2 linked regions of the Pyxidicoccus trucidator genome follow. The protein of the gene in region 2 interacts with the protein of the main gene of each other region in a pairwise test. Links are inferred from orthologs where the notes say so. Each region holds a gene or a part of one and is shown on either strand. Other genes may lie near its edges.

What was found.
Region 1: the proteins of lepA (region 2) and G4D85_RS47665 interact in binary tests that used the Escherichia coli proteins (3 or more experiments, as listed by UniProt). The link is inferred for Pyxidicoccus trucidator from one-to-one orthologs.

What each region holds. Positions count from the first base shown.
Region 1 is NZ_JAAIXZ010000036.1:34,672-49,165, forward strand. What follows is about bases 5,317-8,292. They hold G4D85_RS47665 (CorA family divalent cation transporter), read right to left. Parts: upstream 7,297-8,292; coding sequence 6,337-7,296; downstream 5,317-6,336. Other genes in these bases: G4D85_RS47655 (arylsulfatase), read right to left, coding at 5,317-5,507; G4D85_RS47660 (DUF4136 domain-containing protein), read left to right, coding at 5,754-6,332; G4D85_RS47670 (neuromedin U), read right to left, coding at 7,346-8,167. In the rest of the region: G4D85_RS47645 (aspartate:alanine exchanger family transporter), read right to left, coding at 1-1,451; G4D85_RS47650 (porin family protein), read left to right, coding at 1,859-3,052; more of G4D85_RS47655, read right to left, coding at 3,111-5,316; G4D85_RS47675 (SulP family inorganic anion transporter), read left to right, coding at 8,373-10,262; G4D85_RS47680 (bile acid:sodium symporter family protein), read right to left, coding at 10,287-11,177; G4D85_RS47685 (hypothetical protein), read right to left, coding at 11,193-12,341; G4D85_RS47690 (AsmA family protein), read left to right, coding at 12,702-14,494. UniProt on the Escherichia coli protein: Zinc transporter. Acts as a Zn(2+):proton symporter, which likely mediates zinc ion uptake. Purified ZntB reconstituted in liposomes also binds and transports Cd(2+), Ni(2+) and Co(2+).
Region 2 is NZ_JAAIXZ010000024.1:145,318-159,811, forward strand. The notes cover bases 1,896-4,871. They hold lepA (translation elongation factor 4), read right to left. Parts: upstream 4,302-4,871; coding sequence 2,490-4,301; downstream 1,896-2,489. Other genes in these bases: lepB (signal peptidase I), read right to left, coding at 1,896-2,486; G4D85_RS42830 (NAD-dependent epimerase/dehydratase family protein), read right to left, coding at 4,605-4,871. Outside these bases: G4D85_RS42810 (dihydroorotase), read right to left, coding at 1-209; G4D85_RS42815 (aspartate carbamoyltransferase catalytic subunit), read right to left, coding at 206-1,099; more of lepB, read right to left, coding at 1,224-1,895; more of G4D85_RS42830, read right to left, coding at 4,872-5,549; G4D85_RS42835 (UDP-glucuronic acid decarboxylase family protein), read right to left, coding at 5,619-6,587; G4D85_RS42840 (ribbon-helix-helix domain-containing protein), read right to left, coding at 6,602-6,781; G4D85_RS42845 (hypothetical protein), read left to right, coding at 6,875-7,510; G4D85_RS42850 (cupin domain-containing protein), read right to left, coding at 7,539-7,901; G4D85_RS42855 (SPOR domain-containing protein), read right to left, coding at 7,929-8,843; G4D85_RS42860 (integration host factor subunit beta), read right to left, coding at 8,978-9,415; G4D85_RS42865 (hypothetical protein), read right to left, coding at 9,495-10,274; tRNA 2-thiouridine(34) synthase MnmA, read right to left, coding at 10,302-11,348; G4D85_RS42875 (CCA tRNA nucleotidyltransferase), read right to left, coding at 11,557-12,825; G4D85_RS42880 (right-handed parallel beta-helix repeat-containing protein), read left to right, coding at 13,164-14,273; G4D85_RS42885 (NAD(P)-dependent oxidoreductase), read left to right, coding at 14,403-14,494. UniProt on the Escherichia coli protein: Required for accurate and efficient protein synthesis under certain stress conditions. May act as a fidelity factor of the translation reaction, by catalyzing a one-codon backward translocation of tRNAs on improperly translocated ribosomes.

The sequences.
Region 1 (14,494 bases), on a different replicon or contig from region 2:
AGCAGCAGCGCCGCCGCGGTTCCCAGTCCCACATGGATGCCCTTCACCGGGATGGCCAGCATGCCCGCCAGCGCCCCGAGCACCAGGCCCACCGCGAGCGTGACGATGTCCGTGGTCAGGCTGGGCCGCACCATCACCCCCACCTGCTCTGCCGCCATCTCGAGGCGCCGCTCCGTGCCCGTCACCCGCAGCACGTCATGGACCTTCACCCGCGCGTTCGGCTGCAGCGGAAGCTGCTCACCCATGCGGAACAGGGCGTCCAGGTACAGGCCCGCGCCAAACCGCGGCACCAGCTCGCTCAGCATCAGCCCCGCCAATTCCTTGTGCGTGACGACGCACTCCACCGTCCGCACGGGGACATCGCGCAGCGCCGGGTCGTCCAGCTCCGGTCCCACCTCGCCATGGTGGTGGATGAGCGCGCCCACCTCACCGGCGATTGCCAGCTCGTCCCCGCGCCGCAAGGCGAAGTCGTCGCCCGGGGTCAGCAGCCTGCCCTCGCGCCGGACCCGCTCGATGGACGCCCGGGGCGCCACCGCATGCACCTGGGCCACCGTCGTGCCCTCCACCTTCGGGTTTTCGAGGCGGTAGGCACGCACCACCAGGGGCGTGTAGCCCACGTCGAACGCGCTGTCCGTCCCGGGCGGGGGCGCGCTCGAGGCGCCGCCCAGCGCCTTCTCCATGTCATGGGCCGACTGCTCCAGGTTCCGGTGGAACATGCGCGGCAGGTACTTCACCAGCACGACGAACCCAATCATGCTCAGGATGTAGGTGATGGCGAAGGAGGCCGCGAGGTTGGCGCCCACCGCCGCGCCCTCGCCACCGGGCACCGCCCCGGACGTCACCGCCGACTGGGCCGCCCCCAGCGCGGCCGACGCCGTCATTCCGCCCGCCAGCGTGCCGGCCACCGCGCCATCCGGCAGCCGGAGCAGGATGCCGCACAGGAGCGCCAGCGCGGGCGCCACCAGGCACACCACCAGCGTGGTGAGGACGAAGCGCTTGCCGTCGCGCTCCAGCCCCGCGAAGAACTGCGGTCCAACCCGCAGGCCCACGGCGTACATGAAGAAGTTGAAGAAGAGCGTCTGGACGAATGCATCCACCTTCAGCCTCACGCCGAACACGGAGACCGAGATGAGGCTCAGCGCCAGCCCCACCACCAGCGTGGCCGCGGTGGTCCCCAGGCTGATGCGCCGGATGCGGACGCGGCCGAGCAGGTAGCCCAGCGCCACCACCAGGAAGAGCGCGGTGAAGGCGTCACGCCCGAGCAGCGCGAAGACATGCTCCAGCACCCCATGCGACCTCGCGTCGCCCGAGCCCGCCTCCGCCGCCTGCCCCACCACCGGGACGATGAGCGCCAGCGACAGCAGCCGCAGGCGCGAACCCCACCCGCCTCCAGCCGCGGCCCAGCGCCGGTGCACGGGGCTCCCGCCTGGATGTCGCGTGTCGAGTCGCATGGCCGTCCGTCCTTTCGCCACTCCCCCGAGGTCGAAGGTAGGCGCGCCGAGACTCCGCCAGGGCAGGCGGGCCCGGCGCATGGCACCTGACGGCCCGTGTGCCCGAGGCCCCTCCCGCCTCCCAGCCCCCGCCGTCGGTTCGTTGCGGCGCCAGCGTGGCTTCCCCATCTCTCCTTCGGTCATCAAGCGAAGAGCCCCGTGACAGCGTCCCCCCGCCCGGCGGCCTCCCCCGCCCCCGAGGGCATGGCCGCTATTCACCGGGACACGCCTCGCCAGTCTCCACGTCGCCCCGGAGACGATGCCCCTCGTGTCTGATGGGCACGGAGCCTCCGGGCCCCCACCGTGCCGCACGCATCAGGCCCGGGGGACGGGTTGCCCCCCGGTGCTCGCAGGCGGGGGAGACGGGCATGAGCTGGAGACGCTGGGTGGGCGGACTCGCGGTGTCGGCGCTGCTGTCGCCGTCGCCGGGGTGGGCCGCGGAGGACGACGCGACGAAGGAGGACGGCCCGTCGCTCACGGGGGGCTTCGACCGGGAGAAGGGCTTCCACCTCCAGTCCACGGACGGAAACTACCTGCTCAGCCTGGGGCTCCAGGCCGGGTACAAGATCGAGCCCGTCTTCCTGAACGGAGAGGCCGAGTCCCGTACCGCCTTCTCCTTCCTGCGCCCCATCCTCAAGGGAAACCTCTACCGGCCGTGGATCCGCTTCTGGACCTCGCTGGAGATGGCGGCGTTCCCCATCTACGTGCTGGACAGCTATGTGGACGTGCAGCCCATCGACGCGCTCGGCCTTCGCGCGGGCCAGCAGTACACCCCGCTGAGCCGACACGAGTCCTGGGGGCCACAGCAGATCCTCTTCCCCGAGTTCGCCCCCATCGCCAACTACTTCTGGACCGGCCGCGACAAGGGCCTCACCGTCTTCGGCACGCTGGAGCACCTGGAATACTACGCGGGCATCTACAGCGGCTCGCCGCTGCGCACCGTCACGTCGGAGCCCGGCCGCTACCAGCTCAACGCCCGGCTCACCTGGTTCCCCATGGGGAAGCCGGGCTACGGAGAGCTGCCCTACATCATGTCGGGTGACACGGAGCCTCCCCTCAACGTCTCCTTCACCGTGCAGGGCGCCGGCGGCAAGGTGGAGCAGATCCAGGAGAACTTCAACCCGGAGGCCGGCATCTTCCGAATCGAGCGACAGGGCGTGCGCCGCTTCGCCACGGGCGGGGCGGATGTATTCGTGCAGGCCCGGCGCTTCAGCTTCTTCGGAGAGGCGTACCTCCGCCGCACCGAGCCGCCCGGAGGCGTGGCCCGCTTCACCAGCTTCGGCGCGTGGGTGCAGGCCGACTATGTCTTCTACAAGAAGGTGCTGGATGCAGGGGTGCGGCTCAGCTACCTGGACGCGAGCTGGGACCTGGACGACGACCTGCTCTACGTCGCCGAGGCCCAGCTCGCGTGGTTCGTGGACGCGCCGTACCTGGCCCTCAAGCTGCGCTACCAGGTCGCGCACCAGGAGACGCCGGACCCGGCCGCCGCCACGGGCATCGTGCTGGCGAAGGACCCGGGCACCACGAACCTCATCACCCTGCAGGTCAACCTCGCCTTCTGACGCGGCGAGGACGGCTCGTGGCTTCCCGCTCTGGTAGCCACGAGCCTTTTCCTGGCTCCTACTGCCGGGACATCGCGATCTTGAAGAGCTCCTGCGGCGAGACGAAGTGGTCGAAGTCCTCCTTGCCCTTGTCGAGCTGCACCCACCTCACCCGGCCCGTGAACTTGCTGTCGCCGTTGTGGAAGCCCTCCGCCACGGGGGAGCCATGCTCCATGCCCACGTCGGCCGTCTCCTCGGAGAGCACGTAGGCCAGGGTCTTCTCCACCCGGCCGCGCCCCACCTTCTTGCCGTCGACGTACAACGTCACGTCGCCACCCCTGCCCAGGCCTCCGCCGTCGTACTTGAACTCCATGCGGACCTGGTGCGTACCCGGAGGCAGCTCGCTGGTGGCCTCGACGTAGTCCCGACGCAGGCCGCCGTAGTTGTAGCAGTAGCTGAGCCGGCCCCGGCGCGCGTAGAGGCACCAGCCGCCGAACGAGCCGCCCTGGGTGATGATGACGCCGCTCGCGCCGCCCGCCGGTATCTCCACCTCGGCGGTGACGGAGTGCGACTTGTTCTTGATGTTGAGCATCGAGTTCTCGCCGAGCCGCCGCATGGAGCCCGAGAGCATCTGCGAGTCGCCCTGGATGAGCTCGGGCCGCCCGGCCAGCTCCGCGTTGAAGCGCTCGACACCGCGGTCGTCCAGCGGCAGCACGTAGAACTTCGCGGCCTCGATGAGGAAGAGCTGCTGCAGCTCGCGCAGCTTGTCCGGCCGCGAGGTCGCGAGGTCGCGCGCCTGCGTCCAGTCCTTCGTCGTGTCGTAGAGCTCCCAGACGTCTTCTTCGAGGCTCACGCTCGCCTTGGTCTCCCACGGGGTGCGGTGCTTCGTCACGGCCGTCCAGCCCTGGTGGTAGATGCCGCGGTTGCCGAACATCTCGAAATACTGCGTCTCATGCCGCTCCGGCGCTTTCGCGTCGTCGAAGCTGAAGCGCATGCTCGTCCCCTGCATCGGAGTCTGCTGCACACCGTGGACCGCCACCGGCTGGGGCAGGTTCGCGGCCTCCAGGATGGTGGGCCCCACGTCGATGACATGGGAGAACTGCGAGCGGACCTCGCCCCGGGCCTCGATGCCGTTGGGCCAGTGGACGATGCAGCCGTTGCGTGTGCCGCCGTAGTGCGAGGCCACCTGCTTGGTCCACTGGTAGGGCGTGTCCATGGCATGCGCCCAGCCCACCGCGTAGTGGTTGTAGGCCTCGGGTGTGCCGAGCTTGTGCATGTTCTGGATGAGGTACTCAGGCGTCTCCACGCCCAGGATGTCGTTGAAGATGAAGCCCTCGTTGAGCGTGCCGTTGACGGTGCCCTCGGCGGAGGCGCCGTTGTCGCCGATGATGTAGTAGACGAGCGTGTCCTCCAGCACGCCCATCTTCTCCAGCGAGTCGATGAGCCGTCCCACGTGGAAGTCCGCGTACTCGAGGAAGCCCGCGTAGACCTCCATCTGCCGCGCGAGCACCGGCCGCAGCTTCTCCGGCATGTCCGCCCAGGCGGGGATTTCCTTGGGGCGTGGGGTGAGCTGACAGTCCTTGGGGATGACGCCCAGCTTCTTCTGCCGCGCGAAGACCTCCTCGCGCAGCGCGTCCCAGCCGGCATCGAAGCGCCCCTTGTACTTGTCCGCCCAGTCCTTGGGGACATGGTGCGGAGCGTGGGTGGCGCCCGGGGCGAAGTAGACGAAGAAGGGCTTGTCCGGCACGAGCGCCTTCTGCTGGCGCACCCAGTCCATGGCCCGGTCCGTCATGTCCTCCATGAAGTGATAGCCCTGCTCCGGCGTGCGGTCCTGCTCCATGGGCGTCGTGTTCTCGTAGATCGCCGGGTACCACTGGTTCGTCTCGCCGCCGATGAAGCCGAAGAAGTATTCGAAGCCGGAGCCGGTCGGCCACCGCTCGAAGGGCCCCACGGGGCTGGTCTCCCAGACGGGCACCTCGTGGCACTTGCCGAACTGCGCGGTGCTGTAGCCGTTGAGCTTGAGGACTTCGGCCACCGGCGCGCAGTGGTTGGGGCGCACGCAGCTGTAGCCCGGCGAGGAGGTGGCGGTCTCCGTGATTCCGCCGAAGCCCACCGCGTGGTGGTTGCGGCCGGTGAGGAGCGCGGCGCGCGTGGGCGAGCAGAGCGCGGTGGTGTGGAAGCGGTTGTACTTGAGGCCCTTGGCCGCCAGGCGCTCCGCGGTGGGGGTGTTGACGACGCCGCCGAAGGCGCTGGTGGCACCGAACCCCACGTCGTCCAGCAGCACCACGAGGACGTTGGGCGCGCCCTTCGGAGGCCGCAGCGGGACGATGGGTGGGAACTTCGCGCTCGGGTCCCTGGCACTGAACGGACGCAAGCCCTGGTAGGGCTGGTCCGGTATGGGGAGCACCTCGCGCTGGAGTGTGTCGTTGGGAGAACCCTCTCCGTTGCCCGCCTGCCGCTTGCCATTCTTCTTCATGAAATCCTCTTGCCCCACTGGCGCATCCAGGGTGCGAGGAAGCTAGGGTGCGTGACGCCCCGGGCCAGTGCCCCACGGGGTGGACGCGCGCGCGGGCCCAGGACAGTCCTCCCGGCATGAGGCGGATCCAGCCCTGAAGTCGGTACCGACCAGGGGAGCGGCCGGAGCCGTGCACCTGGGGGACTCGCGTCCCCGCCCCCAACGTCAGGAAACCCACGGGTCCACCTGGGCCCCCCAGGAGGCGTCATGTCCCCGCACCACCGGCTTGCGGTGCCGCTGCTCTTGTTGCTGTTGGCAGCCTGCTCCGGCATCGAGACGAACACCCACTACGACCCGGCCTCCGTCGGCAAGCTGGACGGTTACAAGACGTATGCCTGGCTGCCCGCGCCAGAGGGCGCGGACCCTCGCATCTACAACGACGTCACCGAGGCCCAGGTGAAGAAGGTGGTGGATGCGCAGCTGGCGTCCCGGGGCTACCGGAAGGTGGATGAGAATCCGGACTTCAAGTTCGGCTGGCACGGCTCCATCGACCAGAAGATGGATGTGGACACGGTGAACTCGTACTACGGCTATGGATGGGGCTCCTGGTACGCGCCCTACGGGCCGGGCATGTCGGTGGGCGCCACCTTCCCCCAGACCTATGTCGATGAGTACGAAGAGGGCACGCTCATCCTCGACGTCGTCGACGCCGGCACCAACAAGCTCGTCTGGCGCGGCACGGCCCAGGCCGCGCTGGAAGACAACCCCTCGCCCCAGAGGCGCGAGGAGCGACTCGGCGAGGCCGTGAAGGATGTCCTGGAGCAGTTCCCGCCCAAGGGGAAGTGACGCCTCACACCAGCTTGCGGCGGCGCAGCGCCCACCACTCGGCCACGGCCAGGGCCAGCAGCAGCAGGCACAGCACGACGAAGGAGCCGGGCCAGGCCGTGCCCGGGATGCCTCCCACGTTGACACCCAGCAGCCCGGTGATGAAGGACAGCGGGAGGAAGACACCGGAGATGAGGGTGAGGACGTAGAGCGTGTAGTTCATGCGCGCGTCCTGCCGGGCCTTCAGCTCGTCGTGGAGGATGCGCGCGCGGTCCAGGAGCGAGTCCAAGTCCTTCAGCACGCTGTCCGCGCGCCGGGTCAGGTCCTTCATGGGCCGGCGCTGCGCGCGGAGCCAGTCGATGTCCAGCAGGCCCACGCGCATGAGGACATCCCTGCTGGCGGAGACCGCGCTGCGCAGCTCGATGAGGGCCCGCCGCAGGTCGCGCAGCCGCTGTGCCGCATCCGCCCCGTGGGCCTCGACCCGCGCCTCCAGGTCCACCATCCGCTCGTCGAGCTCGACGACGTGCAGTACCTGGCTCGACGCCGCGGCGCCCGCGAGCCCGAGGAGGAAGTCCGTGGAGCGGGGGCCCCTCCCCTGCTCCAGCTCGTGGCGCAACAGCGTGATGGAGGCCACCTCCCGGTCCGCCAGGGTGAGGCACAGGTGGCGGGTGGCATACACGCGCAGCCCGGTCCTCACGCCGGGCTCCGCGCGGGTCCTCGGCTGGCGCAACAGGAGGACCAGTCCATCGGGGTCGATGGCCTCCACCTGCACGTGTGTAGCGCCCGAGAGCAGCAGCCGCCGCACCGGCTCCGGCAGACCGAGGCGATCCTCGAGCCACCGTGACAGCCCTGGCGACTCCAGGGGGAAGTGGAACCACGACAGGCCGTCCCCGGGCCGCGCGTCGTCGAGCGAAACGGGGCGTGCACCTCCATCGCCCGTCAACAGGAGCGCGAAGGCGCCGGTGAGGTCGTCGGAGGGTGTCATCCGCCTCTCTCCTCCAGGGCCCCGTGGCGAGTTCCCGGATGGTGCCGGGCTACGGGGCCTTCTTCCCCTTGGGGAACAGGAAGGCGAGTTGAACACGGAGCTGCCACTGCGCGGCCCCCGGCACGTCCGGGCGCACGGCGTTGTAGTACGCGGACACCGAGCCGTTCAGCGACTGGCGACCGACCTTGAAGACCTTGCCCCCGCCCGCGCCGAACGGTACGAGCCACTGGTCCCCCGAGGGCGCCTCCCAGTTGGCGGTGATGATGGGCGCGGACGTCACGTACCAGCCCCCGGGCAGGTTGTAGGTGAGGAAGTACTGCACGAGGAGCTGGTTGACGCTCTCCCGGTCCCCATCACCGAAGACGGACCACACGTTGTTGGCCAGCACGCCGGCGGACAGGTCGCCGGGCTGCACCAGGGCCACCGCCGAAGGCCCGATGCTCCACTTCCCCGTCCCCAGGACGTCATCGGTGGCGGTCGGCAGCAACAGCGCGGGCCCCACGCCCCAGATGAGCGTCCCCGGCTTCGAGGGCGCCACGAAGAACGTGGCCGAGGTGTCTCCGAGGCCGAACGTGCCGCCGCTCCCGTCCGCCAGGTCCGGCTGGTAGAGGACGGGGAGGATGATGCGGTTGATGAGATTGAAGTCCTCCGTCAGCGTCATGGGGATGACCGGCTGGATGTTGAGCGTGTTCCGCACCCGGTCACCCGGGTCGATGCCGAAGTCCACGTTGTCCTGCAGCGGCACGCTGATGAGGTTGGCCACCGGGTTCTGCACCGCCTTGGCCAGGTCTTCATGCGAGCTGGCCTCGACGGCTCCCGCCAGCACCAGCCCGCACAGCGCCGCACTCCAGCTCGAAGCCCGCGCCCCCATACCGACTCCCCGCCCTTCCCCGTCCACCGTGAAGCCGTGGGATGACCACTCCCCCGAAAATTCGCAATCCACCCTGCCCCGCGGGGCGAGGAGGTAGCGGACGGCGTTGCTGGCAACCGCCTCCCTCCTCGCGAGGGCGACCGGCCGGATTGTCGCGCAGCCGGCTGCTCCACAACTTGAAGCGGACCTGTTCCAGGAGCCGCCCATGCCGTCCTCTCCTACCGCGCCTCCCGCGGACCGGAAGCCCCTCAGTCACTACCTGCCCTTCCTCGCGTGGATGCCCGCCTGGCGCCCGCGCATGCTGAAGCGGGAGATGGTGGCGGCCCTCACGGTGACGGCGCTCCTCATCCCCGAGGGCATGGCCTACGCGGAGCTGGCGGGCGTGCCGCCCCAGACGGCCTTCTACGCCGCGCCGGCCGCGCTCGTGCTCTATGCCCTGCTTGGCAGCTCGCGCCAGCTCATCGTCGCCGTCTCGGCCACCGTGGCCGTGCTCTCCGCGGCGACGGTGGGGGCGATGGCTCCGGCCGGCTCCACGCGCTTCATCGCCCTCACCGCGGCCCTGGCCATGCTGGCGGGCGTCATCTCCATCCTCGCGGGCGTGCTACGGCTCGGTCGGCTGTCGCAGTTCTTCTCCGAGTCCGTCCTCACCGGCTTCGTCTTCGGGCTGGCGCTGGTGATTGCCATCAAGCAGGTGCCCAAGCTCCTGGGGCTGGAGGGCGGCGGGGGCAACTTCTTCGAGCGGCTGTGGCACCTCGTCACCCACCTGCCCCAGGCCCACCTCGTCACCGCCATCCTCGGAGCGGTGAGCCTCGCGCTGCTGCTAGGCATCGATCGCGTGTCACGCCGGATTCCCTCCGCGCTGGTGGTGCTGGTGCTGGGAACGATCGTTGCGGGGTTGCTCGGGCTCCAGGCCCGGGGCGTGAAGGTGGTGGGCGAGCTGCCGGCGGGACTCGCCGGGCCCCGGCTCCCCGATGTGTCGTGGAAGGACCTGGTCGCGCTGCTGCCAGGCGCGCTGGGCATCGCGCTGGTGGCCTTCGCCGAGGCCGTGGGCCCCGCCCGGATGATGGCCACGAAGCACCGCTACGAGGTGGACGCCAACCAGGAGCTCATCGGCATTGGCGCGGCGAACCTGGGGGCGGGCCTCTTCCGGGGCTTCCCCATCGGCTGCAGCCTGTCCAAGACAGCGGCCAACGACGCGGCGGGAGCCCGCTCGGAGATGTCCTCCATCCTGGCCGCGGGCCTCACCCTGCTGGTGGCCCTCTTCTTCACGCCGCTGTTCCGCACCCTGCCCGAGGCCACGCTCGGCGCCATCGTCGTGGTGGCCATCTCCGGGATGATGGACGTGCCGGAGCTGCGCCGGCTGTACCGGCTGCGCCGCGCGGACTTCCTGATGGCCTGTGCCGCGCTGCTGGGCGTGCTCGTGCTGGACGTGCTGCCAGGGCTGCTGCTGGCGGTGGGGCTCTCCGTGCTCATCCTCGTCTGGCGTGCCAGCAAGCCCCGCGTGAGCGAGCTGGGGCGGACCCCGGGCACGCTGGACTTCGCCGACGTCCGGCGCCAGCCCACGCCCGCCACCATCCCCGGGCTGCTGGTGCTCCGCCCCAACGAAGGCCTCTTCTTCGCGAACGCCACCGCCCTGAGGGACGCCATCATCGACCGGGCGGACAGGACTCCGGGCGTGCGCGCCTTGCTGCTGGACCTGGAGGCGACGGTGGACCTGGACGTCCCGGGCGCCGACATGCTCGCCGAGCTGAAGGATTCCCTGGAGCACCGCGACGTGACGCTGATGCTGTCCCGGGTGCTGGAGCCGACCCGGCGGATGCTCGAGACGTCGGGAGTGACGGAGAAGATAGGCAGCGAGCGGATTCATGCCCAGACGCTGGATGGAGTCACGGCCTACCTGGCCGACCGGGCCGGGCACTCGCGCGAGGAGTGGGCGCTCATCCGTGACGGCCTGAACCGGCTGCACGCCCTGGTGGACGAGGCCGTCCCCTCGGCGGAGCAGGAAGCGGACCGTCAGCGATTGCTGAAGCTGAGTGAGGAGCTGACGCGGGCCGGCGACGGAATGGCGGGCCCCGAGAAGCCCCCGGAGGGGTGAGCAGCGCGCCCACCGCCGCGGAGGTCAGGTGGGCACGCTGCCCGGAGGCACCCGGCCGGTGCGCTCCGTGCGGCCCTGCCGCTTCGACCACAGCTTGTAGGGCGTCAGCGCCAGGATGCGAATCAGGATGATGGCGCCCACCACTGCCGCCACCTCGAGCGCCTGAAAGCGCGGGTAGCTCTGGGAGATGATGGTCATCGTCAGCACCGGGTGGGCGAAGCCGGCCGCCAGGGCCACGGCCCTGCGGTCCTCGGCACGCGGCGCGCCGGCCCAGTGCCCCAGGAACGTGGCGGCCACGACCAGCACCACCAGCGCCAGCACCGGGCCCAACCCCAGCTTCAATAGCCGCGGGCCGGCCAGGAAGATGACAAGGACCGCCACGCCCAGCAGGAGCACGATGAACACCCGGTTGGCCCACACGGCCAGGACCTTCGCGGCCTCCGGAAAGAAGTGGTGGACGGCCATGCCCACCGCCAGCGGCGGCAGGATCTTCACGAGCAGGAGGCGGAACACCAGCTCAGGACCGGCCTGGAGCTGGAGACCCATGGACCGATCCACCACCTCAATCCAGAGGGGAACCGTGACGATGGAGCCGATGGCCAGCAGCAGGATGAGGTTGAGGGACGTCTTCACACTGGCGCCCAGCGCCTTCGCCTGGTTCACCTGCAAGGGAGCGCCGGGGCAGATGGCCGTGAGGAGGATGGCGCCCGCGGCCACCGGAGGAAGGCGGAACAGGTACACCACCGCGAACGCCAGGATTGGCACCACCACCAAAATCACCGCCAGGGACCGTCCGTAGAGCGCCGGCCGCTGGAAGGCCTCCCGCAGCTCTCCCGGGTGCCGTGCCAGTCCCGCGGAGAACAGGAAGAGGACGACGACGTTGGACAGCGCGAACAAGACGATTGATTTCAGCATGCCCATCTCCCGGGTTCAGCCCAGCCCCTGGCGGAGCAGCTTGAGGACTTCGAGGAAATGCCGGTCCATCACCAGCAGGATCGCAATGGGCAGGACCGCCGCGGCGGCGACGCTCATCAGCGGGCGCGGGTCCCACGGGAACACGCGCATCTTCCGTGCGAGGATGAAGGTGGACCCCAGGTCGGCCAGCGAGGAGAACTCGGGCGCGCCCAGCACGTCCTCGCTGCTGCGCTCGTGAAACCACTTCCGCTCGAACCGCCGTGAGTGCCACGCCGCAAGCGCCGAGAACGCAGGGTCTCCCCGCCGCTTTGCCTTCACGAGCTGGGGCATGAAGAAGACCAGGGGTGCGAAGACCACGACGGTGGCCATGACCCCGATGACGGCCAGGGGAATGATATGGGGGATGGGGTCGGCGGCGAGTCCCGCGGCCTGGGTCCTCCAGGTGGCCGCGGCCATCACCATCTGCAGCGCGAACACCAGGGGCGCGAAGCAGGCTTGATAGACGGGCAGGAAGCCCAGCCCCCCCATGGTGTCCGGATGGGTGGGCATCAGCGCGAGGGGCAGCCGCGAGACGCGGAACAGGAAGCCCGCCCACACCACGCCGCGCCACACCCAGCGCAGCAGCAGGAAGATGAAGAGCGGCCGGCTCACTGCCAGGTACCACCAGCCCGCCGGCGAGAGCTCGCCTCCCGACAACGCAAAGGCCCAGCCCCTGTTGGGTTCGATCCGCTCCAGCAACGAGAGGCCAAGGCAGACGGCCACCAGGCCCGCCTCGACCCAGGCGCTGTCGCGCCACCGGATTGCCACGCATACGGCGCGCTCGAAGCTCCGCCGACTGCCCACCCCCACCAGGTGCGAGCTGAGGAATTGCTGGACCGCCAGCCGGATGCGCCCGTTCACATAGGGCTCGGACAGGATGAGCGCGGGCATGGACACCAGGAGCTGGGCGTGAATCTGAAGGTCTCCGAACAGGGGGCCCAGGGCCGTGCCACGCTCGAACATCGAAAGGAACAGGAGCGGCAGCCAGGCCAGCGCCACGATGACGAGCGTACGTGCCAGCACCTTGTCGCGCTGGGGTGTGAAGAGGTGGACCCGGCACTCCAGCCGGAAGAACGGACCACCCTGCATGAGCGCGAAGTCGGGGAGTGTGGAAGTGGCGTCCATGTTCCGGCGGCATCCCGTCCGTGAAGAAGGAGCCAGCCCTGTCGGCCGGCCGCGGGCGGTCATCGGCGGGCGCCCTCCACTCCACGGTGGGGGCTGCGTCATGGATGGACAATCTGTTCGGCCAGCGAGGCGGCCGAGCCCCAGGGCGCGGGTACGGGCCCCGTGCCTCACGAGGCGCCGGCTCCGCCCGCCCGTTCCTCCCCGGAGGACGATGCGTGCTGGCGCGGACGTGGGCCCTCCCCGGAGGGCAGCTTCCCTGCTGCAAGGCGTGGAGGCAGCTTGCCGCCAGGGGCGGAGCCCGCGCTCCCTCCGTCCCCGGTCGGGGCGAAGCACGCGCACGGACAGGGACGGACGGCGACGATGGCCAGGCAGGCGCGATTCCGGTGGAGGCGGGCGCTCGGCCGGGGACTCGGTGTCATCCTGCTGCTGGAGGCGCTGCTCCACGTCGCGCTCAACGCCGGCCTCGTCCAATCGCTCATCCACCGCGATACACATGCAACGCGGATGAGCTGGACCGCCGCCTGGGCACCGTGGCCCTGGAAGGTGCATGCACGGGGCTTCTCCGTGGAGCACCGGGACCCACGCAACATCTGGCGGGTCGAGGTGGACGCCCTGGAGGCGGAGCTCTCCCTGTCCGCGCTCTTCCGCCGCCATGTGGAAATTCAAGGGCTGCGAGCCCGCGGCGTGCGCGCGGGGATCCGACCCACGCGCCCCGAGGACACCCTCCCTCCCCACAAGGAGCACAAGCCCTGGGACGTGGAATTGCGGGACGTGGAGGCCCACGCGCTTCGTGCGCTGGTCTGGCACGGGGTGCGCTACCGGGGACAGGGAGAAGCGCGAGGCGCTCTGCGGCTCGTCGTCGGCGAGCGGCTCGCGTTGAGGGTGGACGCGCTGAAGCTGGAGGGCGGCCCGCTGGAAGTGGAGGGGCACGAAGTCGGGACACTGGAGGCGGCCCAGGCCGCCTTCACCATGGACGCCACGCGGGAGGGAAGCGAGCGGATGCAGCTGCTCGGCGGCACTCGCGGGCGGTTCCAGGCGCGCGCCGCCGTGGCCTCGCTGGAGGCGCTGCGCGCATGGCTGCCCGCCTCCGAGCACCTGTCGCTCCACGGCGGGGGCGGTGAGCTGCTGGCCGACGTCCTGGTCGAGCACGGCCGGCTGCTGCCGGGGAGCCGGTTGGAAGGCCGCGGTGCGCCCGCGGAGCTGGCCCTCGGGCCGGTGCGCGCGCGCGCCTCCTGGGAGCTGGACGGTGGGGTGGAGGCGAGGGAAGGCGCTCCGGCCCGCGCCCGGCTGCGGCTCGCCTTCACGCCCGTGCGGGTGGAAGGCCCCGAAGGCCTGCTGCTGAAGCTTCCAGAGGTGGCGGTCTCCGTCGACGCAGTGCCGCGCGAGCTGACACCGGAGGCTCCCGGCACGCGGCCCCACTGGGACGTCGTGGTCCACCTGCATGTGGCGCGCAGCCACCCGGTGGACCTGCGCCCGCTCAACGCCCGCACGGCCCCCACGTTCCGACTGGACTCCGGCAGCGCCTTCCTTCAGGCCGACGCCCACCTGAAACCCGGGGCACGTGGGAACGAAGCCCGGCTGCACGTGGACACCGACCTGCTGTCCGCCCGCTGCGGGGAGACGCGGCTGCAGGGGATGGCCTCCCTGGAGGTCGACGCCGGGCGGTTCAGCCTGCGGGGCGAGCACCTGGGGCTGGATGGCACCCACCTGCGACTGCGAGAGGTGTCCGCGGACGTACCGGGGAAGGATGTCCGCAAGTGGGAAGGAAGCCTGTCCTTTCCGCAGGCCACCCTCTCCCTCTCCTCGGGGGCCCTGGAGGCCCGCTTCACCGGGAGCTTCTCCAACGCGCTCCCCTTCGTCGCGCTGCTGACGTCCCGGGGGAAGCTGCCCTCCATCCTGTCTCCGCTGTTCGAGGCCGATGGGCTGGAGGTATCCGGCCACGTGTCCTGGCGAGCAGCGGGAGCCCGGGTGCGGGAGCTGCGGGCCCGGGCCCGGAACCTCCAGTTGGAGGGGCAAGTGGACGTGGCCGCTGGCGACATGCGGGCCATCCTGCTGGTGACGGTGGGCACCAAGAGCGTGGGGGTGGAGGTCATGCCCGGCGACACGCAGGTGCACCTGAAGAACGGACGGCACTGGTACGAGGCGCGGCTGGA
Region 2 (14,494 bases):
GGCTCGCGCAGGTGCACGTGCAGGTCGATGAAGCCCGGCACCACCCACTTGCCGTTGGCGTCGACCACCTCGGCGCTGGCGGGCACTGGCAGCGGAGCCTCGGAGACCTCCACCACCTTGCCGTCGCGCACCAGCACGTCGCGCACGCCGTCCACACCGTTGCGCGGGTCGATGACGCGGCCCCGCCGGAAGAGCACCGTGGAGCTCATGACGCGCATACCTCCAGGATGGCCCGCCGCACGGCCACGCCGTTGGACACCTGCTCCAGGATGACGCTGCGGGCGCCGTCCGCCACCGACGGAGCAATCTCCACGCCGCGGTTGATGGGGCCCGGGTGCATCACCACCGCGCCCTCCTTCATCCGCTCCTCGCGGGCCGCGTTGAGGCCGAACAGGCGCGAGTACTCACGCGTGGACGGCAGGAAGTTCTCGCTCATCCGCTCCAGTTGCAGGCGCAGGCACATGACTGCGTCCGCCTGCGGCAGCGCCGAGTCCAGGCTGTGTGTCACCTCCGCGCCCATCGCCTCCAGCCCTGGCGGCATCAGCGTGGGCGGGCCGCAGAGCACGACGCGTGCACCCAGCGCCCGGAGGCAGAGCAGGTTCGAGCGCGCCACGCGACTGTGCATGATGTCGCCGAGGATGAGCACCGTGCGCCCGTCCAGCGAGCCCCACCGCTGACGCAGCGTGAAGGCGTCCAGCAGTGCCTGCGAGGGGTGCTCGTGGGTGCCGTCACCGGCGTTGATGATGGCGCAGCGCACGTGCTTCGCCACCAGGTGCGGCGCGCCCGAGGACCTGTGCCGCATGACGATGACCGTCGGCCCCGTCGCCTCGATGTTGCGCGCGGTGTCCAGCAGCGTCTCGCCCTTGGAGACGGAGGAGCCCGTCTGGGTCCAGTTCATCACGCTCGCGCCCAGGCCCTTGGCGGCCATGTGGAACGAGGTGCGCGTCCGGGTGGAGTCCTCGAAGAAGAGGTTCGCCACCACCTTGCCACGCAGGATGTTCGTGGCGTCCGGTCTGCCGGGCAGGTGCGCCTGGGCTCTGTCGAGCAGGGCTTCCAGCTCGTCCCGGCGCCAGCCTTCGATTCCAAGGAGGTGTCTCATGGCCGGGGGCGCCGCGTACCCCGCGCCGCACGGCGCGTCAAGCACCGTGCGTGGAACGCCGGGTCGCCTGACTTCCGGGTGTGCGTCAGCGGACCGGCAGGCCGGTCGCTTCCGGGGGTGTGCTTCAGCGGACCGGCTCGAAGAAGCGGTCCACCCGCAGGCCGGTGCCGCCGAAGAGGCCGTGCAGCAGGCCCTCGTAGCCCAGCGACAGCCACACCACCATGGCCTTGCCCTTGATGTGGCCGTACGGCACGTACTCCGCCTTGCCCCGGCCGGTGACGCCCAGGCCATGGCGGCTGTCCGCGCTGTTGTCCCGGTTGTCGCCCATGACGAAGACGTGCCCCGGGGGGACCTCGTAGGGGCCCTCGCGAGCGGGCATGTGGGCCAGCGTCTGCAGCGCCGCGTGCGTCACCCCGGACAGGTCCTCCTCGAACAGCGCCTCGGACTGGTCGTACCAGCGGCCGTCGTCGGTGATGTTGTGGACGACGTAGTCGGTGGAGATGACCTTGCGCGTCTGCGGCTTGCCGTTGATGTGGATGACGCCGTCGAGCACCTCCACGGTGTCACCGGGCAGCCCCACCACGCGCTTGATGTAGTCCTTGGACTCGTCCACCGGGTTGTTGAAGACGATGACGTCTCCGCGCTCCGGCTTCCGGACGATGACGAACGGCACCACGTTGGCGAACGGGACGCGCACCCCGTAGATGAACTTGTTGACGAAGACCTGGTCGCCAATCTGCAGCGTGGGGAGCATGGAGCCGGACGGAATCCGGTACGGCTCCACGATGAAGGTGCGGATGACCAGGGCGATGAGCAGCGCCTTGCCGAAGCCGCCCACGAAGTCCATGGCGGACTGCTTGCGGAACGGGCCCAGGTGCTTCGCGGTCAGCTCCTCCAGCCCCTTGAGCTCCTCGCGCATCCTGTCGGCGTTGCCGTCGATGGACGCCGTCTCCACGCGCAGCGCCTGCTCGGTGATGCGCTCGGGCACCTGCGCGCCCAGCTTCTCCCGCACGTGCGGCTTCTGGAGGATGCGCTCGTTCTCGGCGATGAGCTCGCTGGCCTCGTGGCGCAGCCCGCGCAGCGCCTTCTCCTTGGGGGACGCGTTGCGCCACACCAGGAGCACGACGAAGCAGGCCACCATCAGCAGCCCCAGCCCCTTCATGAGCGGCTGGGCCCAGGCGGCCGCGGCAGGCGCGAACTCAATGAGGATGGTGTAGGGGACGAACGCCAGGCCGATGATGCACAGCGGCGCCCACAGGCTGGTGAGCAGCTCGCGCCACACCAGCAGGCGGCGGGCGCGCAGCTGCTCCGGCGAGCGGCGCGCGGCCATGGCCGCGGCGAGCTTCACGGGAGGCGTCGGGGTTGCGGAGGGAGTGGCCGCGTTCATGCGCTACTGCTCCGATTTGAGGACCGCGAGGAAGGCTTCCTGCGGGATCTCCACCGTGCCCACCTGCTTCATGCGCTTCTTGCCCTCCTTCTGCTTCTCCAGGAGCTTGCGCTTGCGGCTGATGTCACCGCCGTAGCACTTGGCGAGCACGTTCTTGCGCATGGCGGAGATGGTTTCCCGCGAGATGATCTTCGCGCCAATCGCCGCCTGGATGGCCACCTCGTACATCTGCTTCGGGATGACCTCCTTCAGCTTCTGGCACACCTCGCGGCCGCGCAGGTAGGCGCGCTCGCGGTGCACGATGACGCTCAGCGCGTCCACCGGGTCCCCGTTGATGAGGATGTCCAGCCGGGCCAGGTCGGACTCCATGTACCCGGCCAGCTCGTAGTCCAGGCTCGCGTAACCGCGCGACACGCTCTTCAGCTTGTCGAAGAAGTCGAACACCACCTCGGCGAGCGGCATCGCGTACGTCACCTGCACGCGCTGGCCGCTGCTGCCCAGGTACTTGATGTCCTTCTGCACGCCGCGCCGGTCCTGGCACAGCTTGAGGATGGCACCCAGGTGGTCGTTGGGGACGTGGATGTGGCAGGTGAGGAGGGGCTCCTCGAACTTCTCGATGTTCTGCACCGGCGGCAGCTTGGCCGGGTTGTCCACCAGCATCACGTCACCCTTGCCGGTGGTGATGCGGTACACCACGCTGGGCGCGGTGGTGATGAGGTTCAGGTTGTACTCGCGCTCCAGGCGCTCCTGGACGATCTCCATGTGCAGCAGGCCCAGGTAGCCGCAGCGGAAGCCGAAGCCCAGCGCGGTGGAGGACTCGGGCTCGTACGTGAAGGCGGAGTCGTTCAGCGTCAGCTTGGCCAGCGCGTCGCGCAGGTTCTCGTACTCCGCGGAGTCCACCGGGAAGATGCCGGAGAACACCATCGGCTTCACTTCCTTGAAGCCGGGGAACGGCGCTTCCGTGGGACGGGCCTCCTCGGTGACGGTGTCGCCCACCTTCGCGTCCTGCAGCTCCTTCACGTTGGCGACGAGCACACCCACCTCGCCGGCCATCAGCTGCTGCACCGGGCGAGAGAAGGGGCTGAACACGCCCAGCTCCTGCACCTCGAAGACCTTGTTGTTGCTGAAGAGCTTGATCTTCTGCTTGAGCTTGAGGGTGCCTTCCAGCACGCGCACCAGCGTCACCACGCCCCGGTAGTTGTCGTACCAGGAGTCGAAGATGAGCGCCTTGAGCGGGGCGTCCGGCGAGCCGCTGGGGGGCGGCACGCGCGCCACCACGGACTCGAGGATCTCCTCGATGCCGATGCCCTCCTTGGCGGAGGCCGGCACCGCGATGGACGCATCGATGCCGATGACGTCTTCAATCTCCGACCGGGTGCGCGCCACGTCCGCGCTGGGCAGGTCGATCTTGTTGATGACCGGGATGATCTCCAGGTCGTGGTCCAGCGCCATGTAGACGTTGGCCAGCGTCTGGGCCTCGACGCCCTGCGACGCGTCCACCACCAGGAGCGCGCCTTCGCACGCGGCCAGGCTGCGGCTCACCTCGTAGGCGAAGTCCACGTGTCCCGGCGTGTCGATGAGGTTGAGGACGTACTGCTTGCCGTCCTTCGCGGTGTAGTTCATCCGCACGGACTGGGCCTTGATGGTGATGCCCCGTTCCCGCTCGATGTCCATGTTGTCGAGGAACTGGGCCTGCGCCTCTCGCTTGGTCAACGTCCCCGTCTTGTCGAGGAGACGGTCGGCCAGCGTCGACTTTCCATGGTCGATATGGGCGATGATGCAGAAGTTGCGGATGTGCGCGTTTTCAGCCGGCATTTTCGGGGCGCTCGTCGGAAGAAGCGGGCGTGAGTAACACCGAACCGCGCGAAAATCTACGCGCGAGCGCCCGCTGGACGAGCAACCCGCCAGGGGAGCCCGTTTGTTCCCCAGTCACCATGAGCGCCCGCCCGGGCGAATGCACGCCCCCCGCACCGAGCAGCCCCCGTCTGGCTCGTGGGAAGGGAGCAAGGCCTCTCCGGAAAGCCGACCCGCGCCGGGCGACCTGCCAGGGAGGAGCGGGAAGCACCGCACACCCTGATGGCTTCGCCCCAGCCAGAGGCCGGGGCGAGGCCCCTGCCCTCAGCCGTGGGCGCGGGAGGGCAAGCCGGCCTTCTCGCGGAAGAAGGCGATGGTGCGGCTCAGGCCCTCGCGAACGTCCACGGTGGGCTCCCAGCCGAGCACCTTCTTCGCCAGGGCGTTGTCGATGCAGGAGCGCAGCTGCTCACCGGGCTTCGCCGGCGCGTGCGCCACGGCGGCGGTGGAGCCAGCGGCCTCGGCCAGCAGCGCGTAGAGGCGGTTGATGTCCGTCTCCACGCCGGTGCCGATGTTGATGGCGCCCACGTAGTCCTTCTCGAAGGCGAGCCGGTTGGCGCGGGCCACGTCCGGGCCGAAGACGAAGTCACGCGTCTGCTTGCCCTCGCCGAAGATGGTGCAGCCCTGGCCGGCGATCAGCCGCTGGCTGAAGATGGCCACCACACCGGCCTCGCCATGCGGGTTCTGCCGGGGGCCGTAGACGTTGGCGTACCGCAGGGCCACGTACGGCAGGCCGTACTGGGCGCGGTAGTAGCCGAGGTACAGCTCGCCGGCCGCCTTGGACACGCCGTACGGAGACACCGGACGCGTCGGGTGGCCCTCCGGCGCGGGGAAGACATCCTGCTCGCCGTAGATGGCGCCGCCGGTGGAGCTGAAGATGACCTTCTTCACCCCGGAGACGCGCGCAGCCTCCAGGAGGTTGAGCATGCCGCGGATGTTCACGTCCGCGTCGAAACCCGGGTCGTCCACGCTGCGGCGCACGTCCATCTGCGCCGCCAGGTGGCAGAGCACCTGCGGCTTCTCGGCCTTGATGATCTCCGCCGCCTCGCGGCTGCGGATGTCATGCACCGCCAGGCGGACGCGCGGGTCCAGGTTCTCCCGCTTGCCACCGGACAGGTCATCCAGGGCGATGACCTCATGCCCACTTCGCAGGAACTCATCGCACACGTGCGAGCCGATGAAGCCCGCACCACCCGTCACCAGGACTTTCACGCTTCCTCCCGCCACCCATCCGTGTGGCCGCAGTGTCTACAGGGATTCAAGAATCAAGCCGCCGGCAACCTATGCCGTGGGCTTCACTCCGGCAACCTCCCGGAAATAGGCAATGGTCTCCTTCAGACCGTCTTCCAGGAGCACCTTCGGCTCCCAGCCCAGCAGCGTGCGGGCACGGGTGATGTCCGGCTGCCGCTGCTTCGGATCATCCTTGGGCAGGGGCTTCTCGATGATCTTCCCGCCGCCGCCCGCGGCCACGCGCACCGCCTCCGCGAACTGGCGGATGGTCATCTCGCGCGGGTTGCCGACATTCACGGGGCTCGTCTCGTCCGAGAGCATCAGCCGCACCAGCCCGTCCACCAGGTCCTTCACGTAGCAGAATGAGCGCGTCTGGCTGCCGTCGCCGAAGACGGTGAAGTCCTCTCCCTTGAGCGCCTGGCCCACGAAGGCCGGCACCACGCGACCGTCGTTGAGGCGCATGCGCGGACCGTAGGTGTTGAAGATGCGGACGATGCGCACCTGCACGCCGCGGCTGCGGCCGTAGGCGGCGGTAATCGCCTCCGCGTAGCGCTTGGCCTCGTCGTACACCGAGCGCGGGCCGATGGGATTCACGTTGCCCCAGTAGTCCTCGCGCTGCGGGTGGACGAGCGGGTCGCCGTACACCTCGGAGGTGGAGGCCATGAGGAAGACGGCCTTGTTCGCCTCGGCCAGCTTCAGCCCGTTCTCCGTGCCGATGGAGCCCACGCGCAGCGTCTCCAGCGGCAGCTCCGCGTAGTCGATGGGCGACGCCGGCGACGCCATGTTGAACACGTAGTCGACGGGGCCCTTCACGGGGATGCCCTCGACGATGTCCGCCTTCACGTACTCGAAGCCCTGGCGCCCGGTGAGCGTGCGCAGGTTCTGCTCGCTCCCGGTGATGAGGTTGTCCACCGCGACCACGGACGCAGCGCCGTCGTCCAGCAGCCGCTCGCACAGGTGAGAACCGACGAAGCCCGCACCGCCGAGCACCACCACCCGCTTGCCACGAAAGCTCTTCACGTCACGCCTCTCTCTCACAGCTCGTCGAAGGTCACCTGACCGGGGAGCTGAGCCTTGTACTTCTCGAGTACCAGATCGATGCCCTGGCGGATGTACTCGGCCACGGGAACCTTCGTCTTCTGGTTCAGCGCCTTGAGGAGCTCGTTCTGCTCCGGAGTGATGTAGATGGTGGTGCTGATCTTCTTTCGGGCCATGGCGATATGTGAAAATATATGAAGTGACGTGTCGCGCGAAAGCCTCTCGTGCACGCGGCGAGGCCCCGCCGCAGCGCCCCACCGGAGTCCTCCATGCCACAGTCCAAGCGTCTGTTCTTCCTGGGTTTTCTGGCCGCGGGGGCCCTGGCCGGCTGCGCGGGCGGCAAATCGGCGGAGCGTGGCACGGGGGCTGAAGGGGCGGCCGCGGCGGGCCGGACGACGGGGGAGCCCATCCAACCGGGGCGCTCGGGCGACGAGCGGGTGGCGGAGCAGGACGTCAACGGCGACGGGAAACCGGACGTGTGGACGTACACCGTGCGCGATGAGAGCGCGCCCGAGTCGGACGGCTACCGCCGGGTGCGCCAGGAGCTGGACCTCAACTGGGACGGCCGCGTGGACCTGACGCGCTACTTCGACGCCAACGGCGATCAGACGCGCGAGACGCTGGACCTGGACTACGACGGCAAGGTGGACGCCACCTACTTCTTCGAGAAGGGCGTCAACACGCGCCGCGAGCGGGACGTCAACGGCGACGGCCGCGCGGACAGCTTCACCTTCTACGAGGGTGGCACGCTGGTGCGGAAGGAGCGCGACACCAACACCGACGGCAAGGTGGACTACTGGGAGTACTGGGAGGGCGGCCAGGTGGACCGCATCGGCGAGGACCTGGACGGGGACGGCACCGTGGACAAGTGGACCCGCAACCCCAACAACGCGGCCCGCGAGTAGGACGCGGACCGCGCGGGACAGTCAGCGGCTACGGCTTGCTGGTGCCGGTGCGGCCGTACGAGTCCTCCAGCCGCACCACGTCGTCCAGCTCCGGGGTGCTGACCTCGAGGATGTTGCAGTCGGTCAGCGCCACCATGCGGTGCTTGGTGAGCGGCTTGATGTGGTAGCTCTCGCCGGGGTTCATCTCCCTCTCGATGAGCCCCTGGCCTTCATCGACGACGAAGAGCAGCTTCCCGCTCTGGACGTGGATCGTCTCGTCCTTCTGGTTGTGGAACTGCAGGCTGAGCTTGTGGCCCTGCTTCACGTGCAGCAGCTTGCCCACGTAGCGCTCGGTGTGAGCCCAGATGAGCTCGTGTCCCCAGGGCTTCTCCACCCGCCTCGTCGTCGTCATGATGCTTACCGTCTTCCTCGCCCTGCTCTAGTTCGTGCCGGCCACGAAGGCGTCGAGCTGGGTCTCACGCTTGAAGTCTGCCAGATACCGGCTGGCCGTATCCTTGGAGGCGAAGCTGCCCATCCGGACGCGATACCACGTGCCCTTTCCGGGCACCTCGGCGGCCAGGATATAGGGGGCATAGCCCTTGTCGCGCAACCGGGCGGCGAAGCGGTCGGCCTCCTGGCGGTCCTGGGAGGCGGAGATCTGGAGGGTGAAGGCCCCACCCTTCACGGCCTGGGCGGGCGGCTGGGCGGCACGGGCGATGGCCTCCTTCAGCGTCCCACCCTCCTTGTTCGTGGTGCGCGTGGGGACGGCCGCGACTTCCACCTTGCCCGACACCGGCACGGCCTTGACCACCGGCTCCACCTTGACGGGCTCGGGCTTCACGGGCTCGGGCTTCACGGGCTCCGGCTTCTGGGCCACGGCGGTGGGCGCGGTAGGCGCGCTGGGAGCCTCGGCGGCAACGACAGTCTCGGCCTCCTCCTCGGGCTCCTCGGGGGGCAATTCGCCCGTGTCCGGGTCCGGGGTGGGCGCGAGCTTGGGGAGCGGCGCCGCGGCAACGGGCTTCTGAGCCGGAGCGGGCGCGGCGGCGGCGGGCTTCGGAGCCGGCTTGGGCGCGGCGGCGACGGGCTCGGCGGCGGCCTTGCGGGTCAGCTCGTCCTGGAAGGTGAGCGGCGAGTCCTTCTGCACGTCCTGGAGCGCCTGCGCATTCGCGTCCAGCGCGGAGAGCAGGTCCGGAGCGCTGGCCGTCTGGGCGTTGCCCGCCAGCTTCTTGCCGACGACGACTCCCAGGACGAAGACGGCGCCCATGACGACGATGCCGGCGATCAGCAGGCTGACGATCTGCCTGTTGTCCAGGGAGACGTCGAACTTCTCCTTCATCCGGTGGGCGTCACGCATGGCTTGGAAGTCCTCGGGCGCGGACGCAGCGGGCCACACGATTCCGTGTTGCGGCCTGTAGCGTCGGCATGGAGGGCAAGGTACGCCCCACCCCCGAACGGGTCAAATTCACGGAAGCGGTTCCTCTGGCGATGTCAACCCGTGGCGGGCGTGGCGAACGCGGACGTCGCGGACAGTGGCGGGGGGGCGAGCGAGCCAGGTGCTTCCGCGGGCGGGACGAGCGGCACGGCGGCGAGCGAGGTGAGCGCCTCGGCGGGAGGGGCGAGCGTCACGGGCGCGGGCTCCTCGGCGGGAGGCGCGTTGAGTCGCTCGCGCAGCTCCTTGCCGGCGGCGAAGGACAGCGTCCGGCGCTCGGGCACGGCGACGCTCTTCCCCGTCTTCGGGTTGCGGCCCGTGCGCGCGCGGCGCGTGCGGACGGAGAAGACGCCGAAGCCGCGCAGCTCGATGCGCTTGCCGGCCACCAGGGACCGACACATGCAGTCGAAGACGGCATGGACGATGGCCTCCACCTCACGCCGGGGGACGTGCGGGGCACGCGCCACGATGCGCTCGATGAGCTCACTCCTCGTCATCGCACACCTCTCAACCTGGAGGGACGGGCGACTCTACAGAAAGCAGGCCCGCCAGGACAAACCACCCCTCCCCGCGGGGCTAGCGGAAGCTGAGGTCCGCTGGGCCCTCCACCTCGATTTCCCGGCCCGTCACCGAGCGCAGCACCACCTCGGCGCCGTCTGGAACCAGCAGGCGCACAGTGCGGCCCAGCGGCACCTCGCGGTCCTCCAGCAGCACGGCGGTGGCGAGGTCGTCCGTCTCCGCCACCACGAAGCCGTCCTCCACGGTGGCCACCAGCCCGCCCTCCCCCAGCTCGCCCGCGTGGATGAAGGGCACCTTCGGCCGGAGCGGTGGCGGGGGCAGCGGCTGGCGGGGCCCCTCCTGCGCCGAGCCGGAGCCCAGCTTCTGGATGCCGTTGGGCGTGAAGAAGGCCACGAGGTATTCGGCGTTGCTGTAGGTGCCCTGCTGGGCCTGGGCGGACGCGGGCGTCACCTGCACCTGGGTGTAACGCGCGGCGACAATGCGCAGCGGAGGGGGGGCCTCCTGGACCTCGCCCTCCTCCCAGCGGCGGGAAGGCAGGTTGACGCCGTGGAGCTTCGCCTCGTCCGCGTCGCCGACCTCCAGCGTGTCGCCTTCCTCCAGGAAGCGCAGGCCGCCGCCGAAGTACTCGAGCACCGCGGGCCCGGTGGCGGTGAGCTGCTCATGCGCGAGGAGCTGGGCCCCGACGGCGACGGGGCGCTGCTCCTTGCCCTCGGTGCGCATCACCGGAGCGCCCGCGGCGAGCAGTCCGGCGATGGGCTTGTCCGAGCGCTCCTTGCACCCCGAGGCGAACCCCAGGGCGACGGCCACGAGCAGGCACTCCACCAGGCGCTGCGCCATGACCGGCTCCCTCGGGGTGACGCGGGGTCAGACGATCCAACCACCGCCGAGCACACGGTCCTGATGGTAGACCACCGCGGCCTGTCCTGGCGTCACGGCGCGCGCGGGAGCGTCCAGCTTCACGGAGACGAGCCCATGCGGGGACACGTGCACGCGGCCCGGAGCCCCCGCGTGGCGGTGGCGGATGCGGACCTCCACGGCCTGCTCGGGCGGGGGCGGCGCGTCCACCCAGTGGGGCTGGAGCAGGCCGAAGTTGTCCCGGCCAGTGCCCTCGGCGGGGCCCACGACGACGCGGTGGGACTCCGGCTCCAGGCGCTGGACGTAGCGCGCCTCGCCGCCGCCCAGGTTGAGGCCCTTGCGCTGGCCCACGGTGTAGCGGTGGATGCCCTGGTGCGTACCGAGCACCTGGCCCTCGGTGTCGACAATCTCGCCCGCGGGCTGGGGCCCGGCGACCTTCTCCACGAAGCCGGCGTAGTCACCGTCGGGCACGAAGCAGATCTCCATGCTCTCGGGCTTCTGGCTGGTGACGAGGCCATGGCGCTCGGCGACGGCGCGGACCTCGGCCTTCGTCAGGTGACCCACGGGGAAGTGGAGGTCGCGCAGCTCATCCTGGCCGAGCGTGAAGAGGAAGTAGCTCTGGTCCTTCGCGGTGTCGACGGCGCGGCGCAGGACGTAGCGGCCGTCCACCTCCTCCACGCGCGCGTAGTGGCCGGTGGCCAGGCGGGCGCCGAGCGCGCGGGCGCGCTTGAGGAGGAAGTTGAACTTCACGTCGCGGTTGCAAGCGACGCAGGGGATGGGCGTGCGGCCCCCGAGGTAGGACTGGACGAAGGGGTTGATGACGCGGTCCTGGAAGATCTCCTCCGCGTTGGCCACGTAGAAGGGAATCCCCAGCGACTGGGCCACGGCCCGCGCGTCGTCGATGTCGTCCGGGCTGCAGCAGCTCCCACACTTCGCCTTGCCCTCGTAGGACCAGACGCGCAGGGTGATGCCGATGACCTCATGGCCCTGCTCCTTGAGCAGGGCGGCGGCGGCCGAGGAATCCACCCCGCCGCTCATGGCTACGACGACTCGCATGGTGCTCCTTCCTACACGCCCTGACGTCCGGGCGCACGCGGGAGGACGCCCGGGCGGCCCCTTTCCCGACATGCGCCCTCGTAGGGGAACATCCGGAGCCGGGGGTGGACCGCTCCGGACGTGTCGGTAGACCCGGACGAGGCTGCTCCCCTGCCCCACCGCCAGCGGGCTCAGCGCCCGGCGCAGGCCCATCAGCAGCGGGCCGGGCTCAGCGTCCGGAGCGGGCCTGCCAGTCCTTCAGCCGGGCCTTCAGCGTGTCGGCCGTGTTCAGGCCCGGGTCATCCAGCACGGACTCCAGGAGGAAGCGGGTGGCCTCGCCGACGATGGGGGACGGCCCCACGCCCAGGGTGGCCATGATGTCGCCTCCCGTGAGCGCGAGCTCCTTCGCGCTCAGCGGAGGCTTCGCGGCGGCGAGCGCCTCCAGCCGGGCGAAGAGGGCTTCGACCTCCGGCAGCCGGTCCGGCTCGCGGACCTGGACGCGGGCGCGGACCACGGCAATCAACTGCGGGAGCTGCGGCAGTCCCACCCGGGCCAGGAGCCTGCGGAGCGCGGGGTCCGACTCCCCCACCCGCGCCTCCAGTTTCGCGTGCTCCACGAGGATCGCGACGAGGTCGGCGACCTTGTTGGGGAACTTGAGGCGCAGGCCGATATCACGGGCCTGGGTGCGGTCCACGAGGTCCGCGAGCAGCACGGCCATGCGGACCTCCACGTCGACGGGCGAGGCCTGCACGGCGGCGCGCGCCTGGCGGGCGGCCTCGGGCGTCGCGCGCGCCAGCTCGGGCAGGAAGACATCCAGCAGCCCGGTGGCCGCGAGCAGCTCCAGTCCCAGCTCGGCACGGGGGGTGTGGAGCAGCTTCACCAGCTCGTCATGGATGCGCTCGAAGGCCACCTTCCGGAAGACGGAGAGCGTGGTGGGGATGGCGTCACGCGTCGCCGGGTCCAGGGAGAAGCCGAGCACCGCGGCGAAACGCACGGCTCGCAGGGGGCGGAGCCCGTCCTCGGAGAAGCGCTCCAGGGCCGACCCCACACAGCGGATGAGCTGGGCCTTGAGGTCGGATTGCCCGCCGAAGGGGTCCACCAGCTCGCGGTCCACCGGGTTGTAGGCCATCGCGTTGATGGTGAAGTCGCGGCGGGACAGGTCCTTGACGATGTCGCGCTCGAAGGCGACGGAGCTGGGCCGGCGCCCGTCGTGGTAGTCGCCCTCGGAGCGGAACGTCGTCACCTCCACGTGGGTGCCACCCTGGACGACGGTGACGGTGCCGTGCTGGATGCCGGTGGGGATGACCTTGCGGAAGGCGCGTTGGACTTCCTCGGGCAGCGCGCTGGTCGCCACATCGAAGTCCTTGGGGGGCACGAGGCGCACCATGTCCCGGACGCAGCCGCCCACGAGGTACACGGCATGGCCCAGCTCGCGCAGCCGGGCGATGACCTCGAGCACGGGCTTGGGGATGTCTGCGTTGTGGAGGTTGGCGATCATCGATTCCGCGTTGTATCGGTGAGCCTCGCATAATCCAAGCCCGGGGCGTCGCCTTCCAGGGAGCGCCGGCGAGGCGCCGACCCGGGTCGAATCCCGCCGACGTCTCGGAGGCGTCGTTTGGTGAGCAGGACCTTCCCGCTGGACGTGGGCGCGTGCGTGAGGTGTGGGGCAGGCGGAGGGCCTGGGAGTCTGTCTTTCCCCGCAGGCAAAACGTCAGCGTCGCGAAGCTGACACCCTGCCCGGGGGCAAGCTGTGCACGAAAGCCTCGCGTCTCCATGTTCCCGCGCTCGCTCGACGGGCATTTCATTGCCATGTCAGGCAATGGACGGGAGGCACTCATGTCCAGACAGACACTCCAGCTACTGGCCCTGGTGGGCGCAATGTTGTTTCCGCCCCTGGCGAAGGCTGAACCCCAGGCGGAATGGAAGAGGACGCTCTTCGTCGCCAACAACGCAATTGACAGTAGGACTTGTGGCTCGAGAGCCCAGCCCTGCCGGTCCATCAGTCAAGCCATCGAGAATGCTCGTCATGGAGACCGGATAGTCGTCGGCCCCGGCCGTTACGGAGACTTGAACGCCGACGGCGACTTCAGCGACCCCGGCGACGAAGCGGCCGAGGTGTTGACGGGGTGCAGGTGCATGATCCTGATCGACAAGCGCCTCCAGATAGAATCGACGGACGGCGCGAAGGCCACCGTGCTCGATGCGAGCGGGGCCGTGCTGGATGTCGTCAACATCACCGCGAACGGCGTCATCTTCGGCGGAGATGGGAAGGGCTTCACCGTGACGGGGGCGCGCATGGTGACCGACGATGACGGTCTCGGACTGGATATCCTGGCAGCTCGCGACGTGCGTGTGATTGACAACATTGCCCAGGGGAATCAGGCCACGGGTTTTCGCATCAATGGAAACCGTCAAACGGCCAGGGACAACTTCTCCATCGGCAATGGGACGGGATTCGACTGCGGGTCTGATGCGGAAGGAAACACCATCAAGGACAACGTCGCCCTCGCCAATACCGGCTACGGCTTCGCCATCTTTGGCTTGAATGACTCAATCGTGGAGAACAGGTCCATCGGCAACAAGGGCATCGGGTTCCTGCTCCTCTCCACGGACGCCTCGGGGTTCGAGTTCAAGGAGAACGAAGCCATCGGCAACAGGGGGCCGGGGGTCTGGGTGCAGGTGGGCGCGAACTTCAGGCTCCGCGGGAACGCCTTCTTCGGCAACCTGGGCGAGGCGACAGCCATCTTTCCGGCGGTTCCCAACTGTGGCGTGGGCAATGACTCCGGCAACACCGTCGACGCGACCCGCAACTACTGGGGAGCCCCCACCGGTCCCGGCCCGGACCCGGCCGATGATGGGGGACGGGGGACCGTCTGTGACAGGAATGGCAGGACGCTCGTGACGCCCTTCGACCCCACGCCGAGCCTGCGTCACCTCGCTCCCTGATGCGCATTTGAGCCACGTGGATGCGCTCCTTCCTGGAGCTGGAGCACCTCCGCCAGAGAGGATGGCTCACGGCTCCATGAGCCACATGGGCTACAGTCGCTACCCACTATCCACCTCCCGGAGATGAAGATGGCCCCCAGCAGTCCTTCAAAGCTCGTGGTGATCGGCACTGGCCTCATGGGCAGTGCACTGGCGCGAGCCTTCGCGGCGGCGGGGCACGA